DNA from 4 places in the Streptomyces sp. NPDC018964 genome. Region 3 is predicted to be linked to each of the others. Evidence: riboswitches for the same ligand, from Rfam matches in the RefSeq annotation. Region 3 holds a riboswitch; each other region holds the start of a gene.
What was found. Region 3 has a riboswitch for cyclic di-AMP ahead of ACH5AO_RS06290 (peptidoglycan DD-metalloendopeptidase family protein). Riboswitches for the same ligand answer to the same signal wherever they lie in the genome.
Positions count from the first base shown of each region.

Region 1: another riboswitch for cyclic di-AMP. It lies ahead of ACH5AO_RS11135 (M23 family metallopeptidase); the one in region 3 lies ahead of ACH5AO_RS06290 (peptidoglycan DD-metalloendopeptidase family protein).
Region 2: another riboswitch for cyclic di-AMP. It lies ahead of ACH5AO_RS31825 (transglycosylase family protein); the one in region 3 lies ahead of ACH5AO_RS06290 (peptidoglycan DD-metalloendopeptidase family protein).
Region 4: another riboswitch for cyclic di-AMP. It lies ahead of ACH5AO_RS08645 (NlpC/P60 family protein); the one in region 3 lies ahead of ACH5AO_RS06290 (peptidoglycan DD-metalloendopeptidase family protein).

Region 1 covers NZ_JBIRYZ010000005.1:305,729-309,895, forward strand. Annotated here, with positions in the region: gene ACH5AO_RS11130 (GntR family transcriptional regulator) at 166-861, opposite strand; gene ACH5AO_RS11135 (M23 family metallopeptidase) at 1,043-1,819, opposite strand; cyclic di-AMP (ydaO/yuaA leader) riboswitch at 1,832-1,996, opposite strand; gene ACH5AO_RS11140 (M16 family metallopeptidase) at 2,199-3,587, opposite strand; gene ACH5AO_RS11145 (M16 family metallopeptidase) at 3,584-4,167, opposite strand, start outside.
Region 2 covers NZ_JBIRYZ010000027.1:62,866-67,032, forward strand. Annotated here, with positions in the region: gene ACH5AO_RS31815 (cytochrome P450) at 1-520, shown strand, start outside; gene ACH5AO_RS31820 (transglycosylase family protein) at 719-1,741, shown strand; cyclic di-AMP (ydaO/yuaA leader) riboswitch at 1,947-2,115, shown strand; gene ACH5AO_RS31825 (transglycosylase family protein) at 2,119-2,853, shown strand; gene eno (phosphopyruvate hydratase) at 3,087-4,167, shown strand, end outside.
Region 3 covers NZ_JBIRYZ010000003.1:185,971-190,137, forward strand. Annotated here, with positions in the region: gene ACH5AO_RS06280 (GNAT family N-acetyltransferase) at 1-158, opposite strand, end outside; gene ACH5AO_RS06285 (SGNH/GDSL hydrolase family protein) at 184-969, opposite strand; gene ACH5AO_RS06290 (peptidoglycan DD-metalloendopeptidase family protein) at 1,176-2,117, opposite strand; cyclic di-AMP (ydaO/yuaA leader) riboswitch at 2,122-2,279, opposite strand; gene ACH5AO_RS06295 (alpha-galactosidase) at 2,600-4,167, opposite strand, start outside.
Region 4 covers NZ_JBIRYZ010000004.1:186,909-191,075, reverse strand. Annotated here, with positions in the region: gene pcrA (DNA helicase PcrA) at 1-1,907, opposite strand, end outside; cyclic di-AMP (ydaO/yuaA leader) riboswitch at 2,148-2,319, shown strand; gene ACH5AO_RS08645 (NlpC/P60 family protein) at 2,327-3,493, shown strand; gene ACH5AO_RS08640 (ABC transporter ATP-binding protein) at 3,742-4,167, shown strand, end outside.

The DNA.
Region 1 (4,167 bases), on a different contig from region 3:
GGGGTGCGGGAACGTCTCTCACCGAAACGCACCGGACTGCACCGCACTGCATTCGAAAGGCCCGCCCGGACCCCGCGCGGGCCTTTCCCTTTTCCCTTCCCCCCTTTTCCCGGGCAGCAGAAATAACCCCCGAGAAATGCACCCTCTTTGTATACGGCACCCGTGTTAATGCCGGAGACTCGGCATGTTTACGGGATGTTGCGAGTTCCTCACACGGTCCGCGCGGCCGGCGCCGGAGGCGAAGCGCAGGCGGTGCCCGGCGCTCGCGCGTTCGGTGTGCAGCGCCGTGACGGACCGCGCGCGGTCGCCGTCGCCGCGCGCCACGGCGTCCACGATCGCGCCGTGCTCCGCCCAGTACTCGACCGGGTCGGACGGTCCCTCGGTGGCGTACATCCAGGCGATCTTGTGCCGCAGCTGGGTCAGCGTCGACGTCAGCGCCGGGCTGCCGGTGGCCTGGGCGAGCGTCTCGTGGAACCAGCCGCTCAGGGAGCGCAGGTCGTCACTGTTGCCCTGGCGGGCGCGTTCCTGCCCCAGCCGGACCAGGCCGCGCAGCACCTTCAGATGGGCCTCGGTGCGGCGCTGGGCCGCGCGGGCGGCGCCGAGCGGCTCGAGGAGCACCCGCATCTCCAGCAGGTCGGCGGCCTCCTGCTCGGTGGGTTCCGCGACGCACGCGCCCGCGTGCCGCCGGGTCACCACGAACCCCTCGGCCTCCAGCGTGCGCAGCGCCTCCCGGACCGGGACGCGGGAGACGCCGTAACGGCGGGCGAGCACTTCCTCGGTGAGCCGGCCGCCGCGCTCGTGGACACCCGCGACGATGTCGTCCCGGATCGCCGTGCACACCGAGTGCGCGGGAATACGCATGACGGACCTCCGGCTTAATCCCCGTGAAACGTCGACGATTGACGTGTGTTCCGTGACTCTATTGCAATCAGCGGGAATTCACGACGCCGGACCGGAATCCGTGCTTATTTTTCGGACAGGAGCCGCCCGGAAACACCGGTGCCCCGGCTCGGGGAGCCGGGGCACAGGGAAGCGGTCGGGCCTAGAGGTTCACGCCGTGCGCGCGGAGGTAGGCGACGGGATCGAGGTCGGAGCCGTACTCGGCGGTCGTACGGGCCTCGAAGTGCAGGTGCGCGCCCGTGACGTTGCCGGTGGCGCCGGAGAGGCCGATCTGCTGCCCGGCGGCGACCTGCTGGCCCACCGAGACGCCGATGGACGACAGGTGCCCGTACTGGGTGTACGTGCCGTCGTGCATCTTGATGACGACCTGGTTGCCGTACGCGCCGCCCCAGCCGGCCTCGACGACGGTGCCGACGCCGACCGACTGGACGGGGGTGCCGCTCGCGGCGTGGAAGTCGACGCCGGTGTGGCTGCCGGAGGACCACAGTGAGCTGCCGACCTGGTAACTGGTCGAGACGTACGAGCCGGGGATCGGGGAGACGAAGGTGTTGAGGCGCTCGCGTTCGGCCTCCCGCGCGGCGCGCTCCTTCTCCGCGCGGGCCTCCTCGGCCTCCTTGGCGGCCTTCTCGCGCGCGGCCTCCTCGGCGGCCTTCCGCGCGGCGGCCTCGGCCGCCTCCCGGGCGGCCTCGTGCTGGGCGGCCGCCTGGGCGTCGATCCGGTCGGCGACCGCGTCGCCCAGGGTGACGACGGGGGTGAGGCCGGTCTGCGCGGCGGCGGGTTCGGCGGCGAGCGCGGGGGTCGCGAGGGAGCCGACGACGCCGGTGGTGGTGGTGAGCGCCGCGACGCCCGCCGCGCGGACGGTGCCGCGCTGCGTCCGGCTGGGACGACGGTGCTTGCCCGGGGCGCGGGTGAACGCCATGTGGAGGCTGGTCCTTTCCTTCCCTCTCGCCTACCGGGTTAGCTGACGGGTTCGGAGCAGGAAGGTCTCCTACGGGCACCCTCGCGACACGCGCGGGCGTCCGATTCACCCCAGGGACTCATGCGGGTCCCCGGCTCCCCTGGCTCGCGCCGTACGGGGACTCGGCGATGGCTGTCCGGTGCCGCGGGTGCGGCGCACTGCCCGACGAACAGCCCGGATGACGCTAAGGCGGCCGTCTCCTCCTCCTCAAACGAATCCCGGTTTTTGTAGCGCATCCCACAGGGCAGACAGGCAACTTCCGCCCCGATTCGGGCACAAGCGGGCCCCGGTGACGTCCGTGTCACCGGGGCCCGGTGCGCGCGTGCGCCTCCGCGGCTCGCTACTCGGCCGTCACGACGGTGACTTCACCGATCCCGAGGGCCTCGACGGGCGCCTTGATCTGCGCCGCGTCGCCGACGAGGACGGTCACCAGGCGGTCCACCGGGAAGGCGTTCACGACGGCCGCGGTGGCCTCCACGGTGCCGGTGGCCGCCAACTGCCGGTACAGGTCGGCCTGGTAGTGGTCGGGCAGGTGCTGCTCGACCTGGTCGGCCAGGGTGCTCGCGACGGCCGCGGCGGTCTCGTACTTGAGCGGCGCCACACCCACGAGGTTCTGCACGGCGACGTCGCGTTCGTCGTCGGTGAGCCCGTCGGCGGCGAGCGTGCGCAGCACGGTCCACAGGTCGTCGAGGGCGGGGCCGGTGTTCGGCGTGTCAACGGAGCCGCTGATGGCCAGCATCGCCGCACCCGTGCCGTCCGGCGCGGACCGGAGGACCTGTCCGAACGCCCGCACGCCGTAGGTGTAGCCCTTCTCCTCGCGCAGCACGCGGTCCAGGCGGGAGGTGAGGGTGCCGCCGAGGCAGTACGTGCCGAGCACCTGCGCGGGCCACACGCGGTCGTGCCGGTCGGGGCCGATGCGGCCGATCAGCAGCTGCGTCTGCACGGCGCCGGGGCGGTCCACGATCACGACGCGCCCGGTGTCGTCGGCGACCACCGGCGGGACGGGCCGCGGCTGCGCCGGGGAGCCGGTCCAGGCGCCGAGCGTGTCGCCGAGCAGCGCGTCCAGGTCGATGCCGGTGAGGTCGCCGACGACCACGGCGGTGGCCGTGGCGGGGCGGACGTGCTTCTCGTAGAAGGCGCGTACGGCCGCGGAGTCGATGCCCTCGACCGTCTCCTCGGTGCCCTGGCGCGGACGCGACATGCGCGAACTCGCCGGGAACAGCTCCTTGGAGAGCTCCTTGGCGGCGCGGCGGGAGGGGTTGGCCAGCTCGTGCGGGATCTCGTCGAGGCGGTTGCGGACCAGCCGCTCGACCTCGCTGTCGGCGAACGCCGGCGCCCGGAGCGCGTCGGCGAGCAGCCCGAGCCCCTTGGTGAGCCGGGAGGCCGGGACCTCCAGGCTGAGGCGGACGCCGGGGTGGTCGGCGTGCGCGTCCAGGGTGGCGCCGCAGCGCTCCAGCTCGGCGGCGAACTCCTCGGCGGAGTGCTTGTCGGTGCCCTCGGAGAAGGCCCGCGCCATGATCGTGGCGACACCGTCGAGGCCGGCCGGCTCGGCCTCCAGGGGCGCGTCGAGAAGCACCTCGACGGCGACGACCTGCTGGCCGGGGCGGTGGCAGCGCAGCACGGTCAGGCCGTTGTCGAGCGTGCCGCGCTCGGGGGCCGGGAAGGCCCAGGGCTTGGCGTCGCCGGCCTGCGGCTGCGGGTGGAAGTCCATCGTGGCGAGCTCGGTCACTTCGCCGCCTCCTCGTTCTCGTCGGTGCCGGCGACTGCGGCGGCTTCCTCGGTGCCCTCGGCGTCCTCGGCTTCCGGGGCGACGGGCTCATAGACGAGCACCGCGCGGTTGTCGGGGCGCAGGCGGGCCTCGGCGACCTCCCGCACCTCCTCCGCCGTCACCTCCAGGACGCGCTGTACGGCGGTCAGGGCGAGCTGCGGGTCGCCGAACAGGACGGCGTACCGGCACAGTTCGTCGGCGCGGCCGGCGACCGTGCCGAGCCGGTCCAGCCACTCGCGCTCCAGCTGGGCCTGCGCGCGCTCCATCTCCTCCGCCGTGGGGCCCTCCTCGGCGAACCGGGCGAGCTCCTCGTCGATGGCGGCCTCGATGACCGGCACCTCCACGTCACCGGACGTCTTCACGTCCAGCCAGCCCAGGGAGGGGGCCCCGGCCAGCCGCAGCAGGCCGAAGCCGGCGGCCACGGCGGTGCGGTCGCGCCGTACCAGCCGGTTGTAGAGCCGCGAGGACTCGCCGCCGCCGAGGACGGTGAGCGCCAGGTCGGCGGCGTCGCACGCGCGTGTGCCGTCCTCGGGCAGCCGGT
Region 2 (4,167 bases), on a different contig from region 3:
CGGTTTCGAGACCACCGTCAACCTCATCGGCAACGGCACCTACGCCCTGCTCACCCACCCCGGACAGCGCGACCGCCTGCAGCGGGCCCTCGCCGCCGGGGAGCACGGGCTGCTGGAGACCGGCGTCGAGGAACTCCTGCGGTACGACGGCCCCGTGGAACTCGCCACCTGGCGGTTCGCCACCGAGCCGGTCGCCATCGGCGGACAGCGCATCGCGGCCGGCGACCCCGTCCTCGTCGTGCTCGCCGCCGCGGACCGGGACCCGGAGCGGTTCGCCGACCCGGACGTGCTCGACCTCGGCCGGCGCGACAACCAGCACCTGGGGTACGGCCACGGCATCCACTACTGCCTGGGCGCTCCGCTGGCCCGTCTGGAGGGCCGGACCGCGCTCGCCACCCTGCTGACGCGTCTGCCGGACCTGCGGCTCGCGGTGGAACCGGCCGAACTCCGCTGGCGGGGCGGGCTCATCATGCGCGGACTGCGCACGCTCCCGGTGGAGTTCACCCCTCCGCGGAAGTGACGGACCGGGCCGCCGTCCGCCGTGCCCCCGGGCGGGCCAGCGCAAACATGACACGCCCTCAACTCTGTGATCTTCACGTGATCTGCGCGGCATGAACTTGTGACAAGTGATCGTCTGCGGATACGTTCACCCATCAAGTGCGGCACATCGAGTTCCACTCGCCGCGCCGGTCATTGCTGTCTCGCGAAAGGTTTCCGCATGCTCTCCGGAAACGGTCGGCACCGTCGTCCCCGTCAGGCTCCGGCTCTCCTCGTCGCGGCCGGAGTGACCGGCTCCGCCATCGCGATCCCGCTCCTCGGGGCCGGCAGCGCCAGCGCGGCCGACGGTGCGACCTGGGACCGGGTCGCCGAATGCGAGAGCGGCGGCTCGTGGAGCCAGAACACCGGCAACGGCTACTACGGCGGCCTGCAGTTGACCCAGGACGACTGGGAGAGCTACGGCGGCCTGGACTACGCGACCAGCCCCGACCAGGCCAGCCGCGGCCAGCAGATAGCCGTGGCCGAGAGAATCCTCGCCGACCAGGGGGTCGGCGCGTGGCGCACCTGCGGACTGACGGCGGGTCTCGACCAGGACTCGGCGTCGGCCGACATCGACACGGGTGTGGCGGAGAACCCGGCCTCGGACGCGTCCGGCTCTTCCGGTTCCTCCGCCTCGTCCGGATCATCGGACTCCGGTGATTCGTCCGCTTCGTCCTCCCCGTCGGCCACGTCCGGCCCGTCGACCGGCGCCGAGGGGGCGGAGGACGGCGAGGGTGCCGCCGGCGAATCGGCCAAGTCCGGCAAGTCGAGCGGCTCGGGCGCGGATTCGGACACCGGCTCCGACGGTGGATCCGGCACCTCCCCCTCCGCCTCGGTCACTCCCAAGAGTGACGAGTCGGACAAGTCCGGGCAGACCACCGGCTCTTCCGAAGTCACCGACACCGAAGGCACCGGCGCCGGCCGCCACCGCGGCGTCACCGCCGAGGAGGGTGAGGCGGAGGGCCGTACGTCGGAATCGTCCGGCCGGCATGCCTCGCGCGGCACCGACGCCTCCCGCGATGCCGCCGACGGTTCGTACACCGTGCGCACCGGCGACAGTCTCTCGTCCATCGCCGACTCCCTTGAGCTGGGCGGTGGATGGCGGTCGCTCTACGCCGAGAACAAGCAGGTCGTCGGCGCCGACCCGGACCTCATCATGCCGGGCCAGGAGCTCGAGGTCGGGGTCGAACCGGACGAGAAGTGATGCGCGAAGGGGCGTCGGTCCGGCGGCAGTTGACGTCATGTTTCGCGGTGAATGTCCGGTTTAAAGGCTGTGAGAGATAGGTCTCAGAAGCCCTGATCGTCTTTGAAATTCCGCGGACCGCGTGTCTACGGTCGTGACCGCTCGCCACCGCGGGCCCCGGCTGCCGCCACGCCGAATCCTGCCAGTGGCAGCACGGGAACAGTCGTCGCGTCATGCGCCGCAGGCAGGAGCGGGGGAACCAAGGTAAGCGCCCCTTCCGGTGGTTGACACCGGATCGGGCTTGGGGTGGAGCCGCGTCCCGCGAGGGGCGTGGCCGGGCAACTCAACCGGCCCGAACCCGACAGCTCACCTCGTAGGCGTCGGTGAGGGGATCCACCATGCTGTTTTCCGGCAAGGGCAAGCACCGCCGTCCGTCCAAGGCCACCCGCGCGATCGCCGTCGCCGGTGTCACCTCCGCCGCCGTCGCCGCCCCGCTGATGGCGGCCGGCAGCGCCTCCGCCGCCACCGCCTCCGAGTGGGACGCCGTCGCCCAGTGCGAGTCCGGCGGCAACTGGTCCATCAACACCGGCAACGGTTACTACGGCGGTCTGCAGTTCTCCGCCTCCACCTGGGCCGCGTACGGCGGCACGCAGTACGCCTCCACCGCCGACCGGGCCAGCAAGGCCCAGCAGATCGAGATCGCCGAGAAGGTCCTCGCGGGCCAGGGCAAGGGCGCCTGGCCGGTCTGCGGCACGGGCCTGTCCAACGCCTCCTACGCCGGCTCCTCCTCGAACGACTCCTCGCAGGGCCAGGACACCGGTTCCACCGGGACCCGTGAGGCCGAGCGGAAGGCCTCCCGCTCCGCCGAGCGCCCGGCCGCCGAGCAGAAGACCGAGCAGCGGGCCGAGAAGAAGGCCGAGCCGAAGGCCGAGGAGAAGACCGTCACCACCCCGACCGGCCAGAAGGTCGAGAAGGGCGACGGCGAGTACAAGGTCGTCAAGGGCGACACCCTCAGCTCCATCGCCGCCGAGCACGACGTCGAGGGCGGCTGGGCCGAGCTGTTCGAGCTGAACGACGACATCGTCGACGACGCCGACCTCATCTACCCGGGCCAGCAGCTGCACCTGAAGTGAGCGGCTGCCCCACTGCTCCCCGCCCCGGTGCGTCTTCCCCCGTACGCGCCGGGGCGGGGTTTTTGTGACCGGGTTTCCGGAAACGGCTTTGTTCCGTTCGGAAACAATTTACTCTCGGTTCTGTCCATGGGACGGGCGGCCGGATGGCCGATCGCCCGGAGCCGGTTAGGCTCGGACTCGCAAGACCCTCCGGGGTCCTGCCCACCCGCGTCACATCCAAGAAGGAGATGCTCGTGCCGTCCATCGACGTCGTCGTAGCCCGGGAAATCCTGGACTCCCGAGGCAACCCCACGGTCGAGGTCGAGGTCGGCCTCGACGACGGCAGCACGGGTCGTGCCGCCGTCCCGTCCGGCGCCTCCACCGGCGCCTTCGAGGCCATCGAACTCCGTGACGGCGATGCAGGCCGTTACCTGGGCAAGGGCGTCGAGAAGGCCGTCCTGGCCGTCATCGAGCAGATCGGCCCGGAGCTCGTCGGCTACGACGCCACCGAGCAGCGCCTGATCGACCAGGCGATGTTCGACCTGGACGCCACCGACAACAAGGGCTCGCTGGGCGCCAACGCCATCCTCGGCGTCTCGCTCGCCGTCGCCCACGCCGCCTCCGAGGCCAGCGACCTGCCGCTCTTCCGCTACCTGGGCGGCCCCAACGCGCACCTGCTGCCGGTGCCGATGATGAACATCCTGAACGGCGGCTCGCACGCCGACTCCAACGTGGACATCCAGGAGTTCATGATCGCCCCGATCGGCGCGGAGTCCTTCTCCGAGGCCCTGCGCTGGGGCGCCGAGGTCTACCACACCCTGAAGAAGGTCCTGAAGGGCAAGGGCCTGGCCACCGGCCTCGGCGACGAGGGCGGCTTCGCCCCGAACCTCGGCTCCAACCGCGAGGCCCTCGACCTCATCCTCGAGGCGATCAAGGAGGCCGGCTACACCCCCGGCGAGCAGATCGCCCTCGCGCTCGACGTGGCCGCCTCCGAGTTCTACAAGGACGGCGTCTACACCTTCGAGGGCAAGGAGCGCTCGGCGGCCGAGATGACCGAGTACTACGCGGAGCTCGTCGACGCGTACCCGCTCGTCTCCATCGAGGACCCGCTGTTCGAGGACGACTGGGAGGGCTGGAAGACCATCACCGCCAAGCTCGGTGACAAGGTCCAGCTCGTCGGCGACGACCTGTTCGTCACCAACCCCGAGCGCCTCGCCCGCGGCATCGAGGAGGGCGCCGCCAACGCCCTGCTGGTCAAGGTCAACCAGATCGGCTCGCTGACCGAGACCCTGGACGCCGTCGAGCTGGCCCAGCGCAACGGCTTCAAGTGCATGA
Region 3 (4,167 bases):
GTGTGGGCCGGGTCGAACCCGTCGCGCAGCCGCTGCCGCACCCGCTGTGCGTCGTAGCGCCCGAGCCGTTCCAGATCGGCCCGCAGCACCACGGCGCGCAGTTCCGCCACCGCCTCGACGTCCGTCGCGGTCGCCTGCCGCAGACCCCAGTCCCCCATGATCACTACGCTACCGCGCGGGCGCTCACGCCACCGCGGCGATCCGTACCTTGATGTCGTCCGGCGACAGCGTCCCCTTGGCGATCACGTGGTCGCCGGAGGACTCCCCGCGCAGTCGGCGGCCGATCCACGGCACCAGGTACTCGCGGGCCCAGTGGACGTCGTCCCGCCGGATCTCGAGGGTGCCGCGGGGCGGCAGGGGCGGCCAGGGCTGTTCCGGGTCGGCGGGGACGTCCAGGCCGAGGGTCTGCCCGGCGCGGAGCGCGACGCGGGTGTGTCCCTCCGGCGACAGGTGCAGCCGGTCGGCGTCCCAGGCCCTGCGGTCCTGGACGCTCCTGAGGGACCACAGGTCGAGCACGGGACAGCCGTAGCGGTCGGCGACGGCCCGTACGTGCATGTTGTACGTCGCGATCTTGCCGCGCAGATGCTTCAGCAGGGGGACGCCGCGGGTGTCGAACCCGGTCGTCACCATCACTGTCCCGGATACGGCCGTGAGCGCGGCGATCGCCCGCTCGAACCGCTCGGCCACCTCGTCCGGGTCGCTGCCGGGGCGGAGGATGTCGTTGCCGCCCGCGCAGAACGAGACCAGGTCGGGGGCGAGTTCGACCGCCCTCGGAAGCTGGTCCGCCACGATCTGGTCCAGGAGTTTTCCGCGTACGGCGAGGTTGGTGTACGCGAAGTCGCCCTCGGGCCTCAGGTCCGCGAGGAGCACGGCGAACCGGTCGGCCCAGCCGACGAACGCCCCGTCGGGGCCGGGGTCGCCGACGCCCTCGGTGAAGCTGTCCCCCACCGCCACGTACGACCCGATCACTGCTCTGCTGTCACTCTTCGAATCGTCTGCCACAACCACTCATGATTCACCTTCGAATGTGACCTACGCGACCGTAAGGAAGGGTTGACGGGCGGTGAGATAAGCCACTCTCAAAATGTTGGCCAATTCAGGAATACGCCGAAGGCCGGACCCGGGGATCGGGGTCCGGCCTTCGGCGCGCGTGTCAGGAAGGTCGCCGCGGGGGGTCAGCCGATGGAGACGCCCTTGGAGCGGAGGTAGGCGATCGGGTCCACGTCCGAGCCGTAGTCCGGGGTGGTGCGGATCTCGAAGTGCAGGTGGGGGCCGGTCACGTTGCCGGTCGCGCCGGAGAGGCCGACCTGCTGGCCGCCGGTCACGGTCTGGCCGGCCGAGACGGAGAGCGAGGACAGGTGGGCGTACTGGGCGTAGTGGCCGTCGTCGAGCTTGATGACGACCTGGTTGCCGTACGCGCCGGCCCAGCCCGAGGAGACGACGGTGCCCGCGCCGACGGCCTTCAGGGAGGTGCCGGTCGGGACGGCGAAGTCGACGCCGGTGTGGTAGCCGCTGGACCACATGCTGCCGGCCACCTTGTAGGCGGTGCCGAGCCCGGCGCCGGGCACCGGGGAGCTGTAACCGGAGGTGCTCGCGGCCTGGTCGGCGTCCGTGGTCTGGGTGGAGGTCTCCGAGGAGGGCTGCTCGGCGGGCTGTTCCACCGGCTGCTCGGCGGGCTGCTCGGCCTTCTGCTCCGGGGCCTGCGGGGCCTCGGCGGAGGACGGCTCCTGCGGCGTGCTCGCGGCGGCTCCACCGTCGACCGAGAGCTTCAGACCGGGGTGGATGAGCGCCGGGTCGTCGCCGATGGCCTGACGGTTGTCCGTGTAGAGCTGCTTCCAGCCACCGTCGACGTGCTCCGTCTCGGCGATCTTGGCGAGGTAGTCGCCGGCCTTCACGGTGTACGTGCGGGCCTCGTCGCCCTTTTCGGCGACGGTCTTCTGGCCGGCGACGGAAAGGGACTGGACGGCCTTTTCGGGGGCGGTCTGCGGCGTGGCGGCGTGCGCGCCGGTGGCGCCGAGAAGCGGCAGGGCGAGTGCGGCGCCGCCGGTTCCGGCGACGGCGATGGAGCGGGTGAGGCGCTGGGTCTTGGTACGGCGGTGCTTACCCTTCGCGGGCATGTCGAATTCCTCTCCGGCGCCTGCGAGGTGAGCTGTCGGGTTCGGGCTGGAGATGCCCGGCCGCGTTGTCGCGCGGCTTCACCCCGAGCCGTTCCGGGAACCGGAACAGGCAGTGGTACCTGTGGGTCCCCCGCTCCTGCCGTGCACGGGTGGGTGTGGTTACGGGCTCCGGGCGGCGGCAGGATTGGGCGTCCGTCCGGATCGGTGGCGAACGTAAGCGACCCGGACGCGAGGGGACAAGCGCGAGGTTCACCGCGCACGCGCTTTTCCGTGATCCAAAAGGGGAATTGACGTCACCGAGCGTCAGCCGGGATTCCTTTTCCCCCGTGAATTCCCTTGTCGTTCCACGGAATTACGTGAGCATGGCGACAACGCATCGTCACGGATATGACGCTGCTCACGCACCCCTTCCCCATCTCCCTTCCTTTCGGGGCACGTTATGTCGAACCACCCTAATCGGACAGAACGCCCTAATCGTCGGATCACAGGCGCCGCAGCCGCACCACCGAGGCGTCCAGATCTCCTCGCAGACCGGTGCGCAGCCCGTGATGCAGCAGGAGGGCACCTCGGTACGTTTCGCCGGTTTCGCGGCATTCGTACGACGCCTCCGGGTCGAGGCCGCGCAGCCGGAGGGCCGGGACGGGCTCTCCGTGGTGCTGCGCCTGGAGGCAGGCGAGGACGACGGTCTCGTCGCCGAGGACGTACTGCACCGCGCTCAGCCCGCCCTCCGGAGGGCGCAGCCGGTACAGGTCACCGCGCTGGACGACGGGCCGGATCTCCTTGTAGAGCGCGACCCACTCCCGCGCCTCGGCGAGCTCCTCCCCGGTCCACCGCGCGAGGTCGCCGCCGACGCCGAGCACCCCGGCCATGGCGCTGACGAACCGGAAGCGCAGCGAGCTGACCCGCCCGTTGAGCATCGCGTTCGGACTGTCGGTGACCCAGGCGGCCATCACCCGGGCCGGGTGGATCTGGCTGAAGCCGTGCTGGATCGCGAGCCGGTCGAGCGGGTCGGTGTTGTCCGAGGTCCACACCTGGTCGGTACGGGAGAGGACCCCCAGGTCGATCCGGCCGCCGCCGCCCGAGCAGGACTCGAAGGCCACGCCCGGATGGGCCGCCCGCAGCCGGTCCAGCAGCGCGTACAGGCCGCGCACATGGTCGGTCCACAGCCGCTGCGGGTACGGGTCGTCCGGCCATCCGGCGTCGGTGGAGGAGCGGTTGAAGTCCCACTTCACGTAGTCGACGGGAGCGCTGGAGAGCAGTGCGTCGAGCCGCTCCCAGAGGTACTCCCGCACGTCGTCGCGCGCGAGGTTGAGCACGAGCTGGTTGCGGTACTCCGTGCGCCGGCGGCCCGGCTGGAACTGCACCCAGTCGGGGTGCGCGCGGTACAGGTCGCTGTCGGGGTTGACCATCTCCGGCTCGACCCAGATGCCGAACTGCATCCCGAGCCCGTGCACATGGTCGGCGAGGGGTTTCAGGCCGCCGGGGAAGCGGTCGGGGTTGGGCGTCCAGTCGCCGAGCCCGGCCCGGTCGCTCGTCCGCGCCCCGAACCAGCCGTCGTCGACCACGAACAGTTCGACGCCCATCGCGGCGGCCCGCTCCGCGAGCCCCCGCTGCCGCTCCTCCGAGATGTCGAACCCGGTGGCCTCCCAGGAGTTGAACAGCACGGGCCGGTCCCGGTCCGCGTCCGGGACGACGTACGTCCGCTGGTAGGCGTGCCAGGCGCGGCTGGCGCCGCCGAAGCCGCCGTCGCTCCACAGACCGGCGAAGACCGGCGTGACGTACGTCTCCCCCGTGTCCAGCATCAGCAGGCCGGAGTCGTCGTGTCCCGCGCCTCCGGTGATCTGCACGCGCGCGTCGGGAAGTTGGGCGACCGAGACGCGCCAGGACCCGGACCAGCCGAGGGCGCAGCCGTAGACCTCGCCGCGTTCCTCGGTCGCGTCGGTGTCGAGCGCGACCCAGGGCAGGTGCTGGTGCCCGGTGTGGCCGCGGCGGCTGCCGATGACCTTCTCGCCGTAGGTGAGCGGGGCGCGGGTCAGCCGGGACTCGGCGG
Region 4 (4,167 bases), on a different contig from region 3:
CCGGAGCCGTCCTCGTCCTCGTCGGGGATCTGGTCGGAGTCGGCGACCAGGGCGACCTGCTCCAGGAAGTCGGACAGCGCGACCGACTCGCCCTCGCCGCGCTCCTGCTCGAACTCCAGGGCGACGGCCGCGAGTTCCTGGAGGTTCTCGATGCGGGTCTCGTCCTGCGGGTCGGTGGAGGCCTGCAACTCGGCGAGGTAGCCGGTGCGTTCGAGGATCGCCTCCAGGACCGTCGCCGGGCCCGCACCGGACTCGACGACCGTACGGAGGTCCTCCATCAGCGTGTTGAACCGCTTCACGGCGTTCGTCGAGCGCGCGGCCATGCCGTACGCCTCGTCGACGCGCCTCAGCGCCTGCGGGAAGCTGATCCTCTCGCGCTGCGCGAGGGCGTCGATCATGGCCTCCGCGCGGTCGCCGATGCCCCGCTTGGGCACGTTGAGGATGCGGCGCAGCGGCACCGAGTCCTCGGGGTTGGCGAGCACCCGCAGGTAGGCCAGGACGTCCCGGACCTCCTTGCGCTCGTAGAAGCGGACGCCGCCGACGACCTTGTAGGGCAGGCCGACGCGGATGAAGATCTCCTCGAAGACGCGGGACTGGGCGTTGGTGCGGTAGAAGACGGCGACGTCTCCCGCCTTGGCCTCGCCCGCGTCGGTGAGGCGGTCTATCTCGTCGGCGACGAACTGGGCCTCGTCGTGCTCGGTGTCCGCGACGTACCCGGTGATCCGCGCGCCCGCGCCGGCGTTGGTCCACAGGTTCTTGGGTCGGCGGGACTCGTTGCGCTCGATGACGGCGTTGGCGGCGCTCAGGATGGTCTGCGTGGAGCGGTAGTTCTGCTCCAGCAGGATCGTGGTCGCGTCCGGGTAGTCCTCCTCGAACTGGAGGATGTTGCGGATCGTCGCGCCGCGGAAGGCGTAGATCGACTGGTCGGCGTCACCCACCACGCACAGCTCGGCGGGCGGGACCTCGGCCCCGGGCGGGGTGTCGGCGGGGGGCCCGGAGGGGCCGACGAGCTCACGCACCAGGGCGTACTGGGCGTGGTTGGTGTCCTGGTACTCGTCGACCATGACGTGCCGGAAGCGGCGGCGGTAGTGCTCGGCGACGTCCGGGAAGGCGCGGAGCAGGTTGACCGTCGTCATGATCAGGTCGTCGAAGTCGAGGGCGTTGGCCTCCCGCAGCCGCGACTGGTAGAGCGCGTAGGCCTGGGCGAGGGTCTTCTCGAAGCCGTCGGCGGCCCGGGCGGCGAAGTCCTCCTCGTCGATCAGCTCGTTCTTCAGGTTGCTGATCTTGGCGCTGAAGGACTTCGGCGGGAAGCGCTTGGGGTCGAGGTCCAGATCGCGGCAGACCAGGGCCATCAGGCGCTTGGAGTCGGCGGCGTCGTAGATCGAGAACGACGAGGTGAAGCCGAGCCTCTTGCTCTCGCGGCGCAGGATGCGCACGCACGCGCTGTGGAACGTCATGACCCACATGGCGCCCGCGCGCGGGCCGACGAGCTGCTCGACGCGCTCCTTCATCTCGCCCGCGGCCTTGTTGGTGAAGGTGATCGCGAGGATCTGGCCCGGGTGGACGTGCCGCTCGGCCAGCAGGTGGGCGATGCGGTGGGTGAGCACGCGGGTCTTGCCGGAGCCCGCGCCGGCCACGATGAGCAGCGGGGAGCCGGAGTGCACGACGGCGGCGCGCTGGTTGTCGTTCAGCCCCTCCAGCAGCGCGGCGGCGTCGATCACCGGGCGCGGGGCGCCGTCGCGGTAGTAGGCGTCCCTGTCCGGCGGCACGTCGAACTTCCCGCCGAACAGGTCGTCCGGGATCTGCTCCGGTACGTGCTCGTCCTCGGGCGGTGGCGGGGGCTCGTCCGCGGGGCCCCGCTGGGCCTGGAGGTCCGCCAGGAAGCTGTCGTCAAAGAGGCTGCTCATCGCTCTCCGAGTCTAGGCCGCTCCACCGACAACCCGGAGCCGCCCCGGAAACATCCCCGGCCTCCGACGGCCGGAACGGGGCACGCACCCCCTGGAACCATTCCCTCACCCCACGTGACCGCGTGCGTAAGGTCACGAAAATGTATCGGGCATATCACCCATCAACCTTCACAGGGGCCACACCAGTTGGCTACGGTGCGGGCGGGCCGTACGACCCCCACCGGCGAACCCCGCCGGGCCGCGCGGCCTCCGCCGAGTCCGTCACTGCCCCCGCGGCAGCCGGAGCCGGGGACCCACCGAGACCACGGGGTGAATCGGCCCACTCCCTCGCGGAGCGGCCGTAGGGCAACCCTTCCGAACCACCCGCCCGAACCCGACAGCTAACCCGGTAGGCGGAGCTTTGGAAGGAGTCGCCTCCCTTGGCGTCGCACCGCAAGTCGCGCACCCCCGGCACGCGCGTGACAGGCATACGGACCCCGGCCCTCGCCACGGCCGCCCTGACCTCCGTGGCCCTGCTCTCCCAGACGGCCACCGCCGCCCCCTCCGACGACGGCAAGCCGAGCCTGGAGGAGGTCGAGAAGAAGGTCGACGACCTCTACCGCCAGGCGGAGTCGGCGACCGAGAAGTACAACGCGGCCAGGGAGAAGACCGCGAAGCAGCGCAAGCAGGTGGACACGCTCCTCGACGACGTGGCCAAGCGCACCCAGAAGCTCAACGAGGCGCGGGCGGAGCTGGGTTCCTTCGCCGCCGCCCAGTACCGGACCGGCGCCGGCGTCCCCGACACCGCGACCTTCCTGCTCGCGGACACGCCGCAGGACATCTTCGACCAGCGCCAGGTGATGGACCGGATGACCGGCCGCCAGAAGGAAGCGGTCGACGACTACGTCACCCAGCAGTCCGAGACGATGAAGAAGCGCCAGGAGGCCACCGAGAGCCTCCAGACGCTCACCGAGACCCAGGGCGACCTGAAGACGGCCAAGGCCACGGTCCAGAAGAAGCTCACCGACGCGCGCGAGCTGATGGCGAAGCTGACCGCCGAGGAGAAGGCGCGGCTCGCGGCGATCGAGAAGGAGAAGCAGAAGGAGGCCGCCCGCAAGGCCGCCGAGCTCGCCGAGCAGCAGAAGGCCCGGGAGAAGGCGGCCGCCGCTCAGCAGGACGGCGGCACCTCGGGCAGCACCTCCGGATCCTCCGGCTCGACCACCTCACCGTCGACGGACTCCTCGTACACCACCAAGGCCGAGAAGGCCCTCGCCTTCGCCCGCGCGCAGATCGGCAAGCCGTACGTCTGGGGCGCCACCGGCCCCGGCTCCTACGACTGCTCCGGCCTCACCCAGGCCGCCTGGAAGGCCGCCGGCGTCACCCTCCCGCGCACCACCTACGACCAGGTGAACGCGGGCACGACGGTCCCCGTCTCCCAGGCTCAACCCGGTGACCTGGTCTTCTTCTACGACGACGTCACCCACGTGGGCGTCTACATCGGCAACGGGATGATGATCCACGCGCCGAAGCCCGGCACGTACGTCCGCGAGGAGTCGATCTACTACGACGGCGAGTCCTCGATCCACAGCGTGGTCCGCCCGGCCTGACCCTCCGCAGGGCCGCTTCAGGTCCGTCGGGTTCCCGGCGATCTGTCGCCGGCTGTCGTCCGCGACGGATTGCCGGGAACCACTCCATGAAGCGGCTCCCGGCTCCTCGGAGCGTTCTCCCGCTTCCCGGACGCACGGGACGCCGTGGTCGGAACCGGCTTGACCTTGACGCCGGGTCAACCCTCCATCCTCCCCTCAGGAGCTTCCCCACAACCGACCGGGAAGCTCCGCGAAGGAGGAAGATGACCATGGTGACCCCATCGATCGTCGGTCCGGCGATTCGCGTGCGGGGCCTGGAGAAGTCGTACGGGAAGCTCGAAGTCCTCCGGGGCGTGGACTTCGACGTGGCACCGGGCAGCATCTTCGCCCTGCTCGGCTCCAACGGGGCGGGCAAGACCACCACCGTGAGGATCCTCGCCACGCTCCTGAAGCCCGACGCGGGGACAGCAGGCGTCCACGGCTTCGACGTCGTCACACAGTCGGCGCATGTGCGGGAGTCCATCAGCCTCACCGGGCAGTTCGCGGCCGTCGACGAGATCCTCAGCGGCCGGGAGAACCTCGTACTCGTCGCCCGGCTGCGCCACCTCGAGGACCCGGGCGCGATCGCGGACGGCCTGCTGAGACGTTTCTCGCTGACCGACGCCGGCCCGCGGAAGGTGGCCACGTACTCGGGC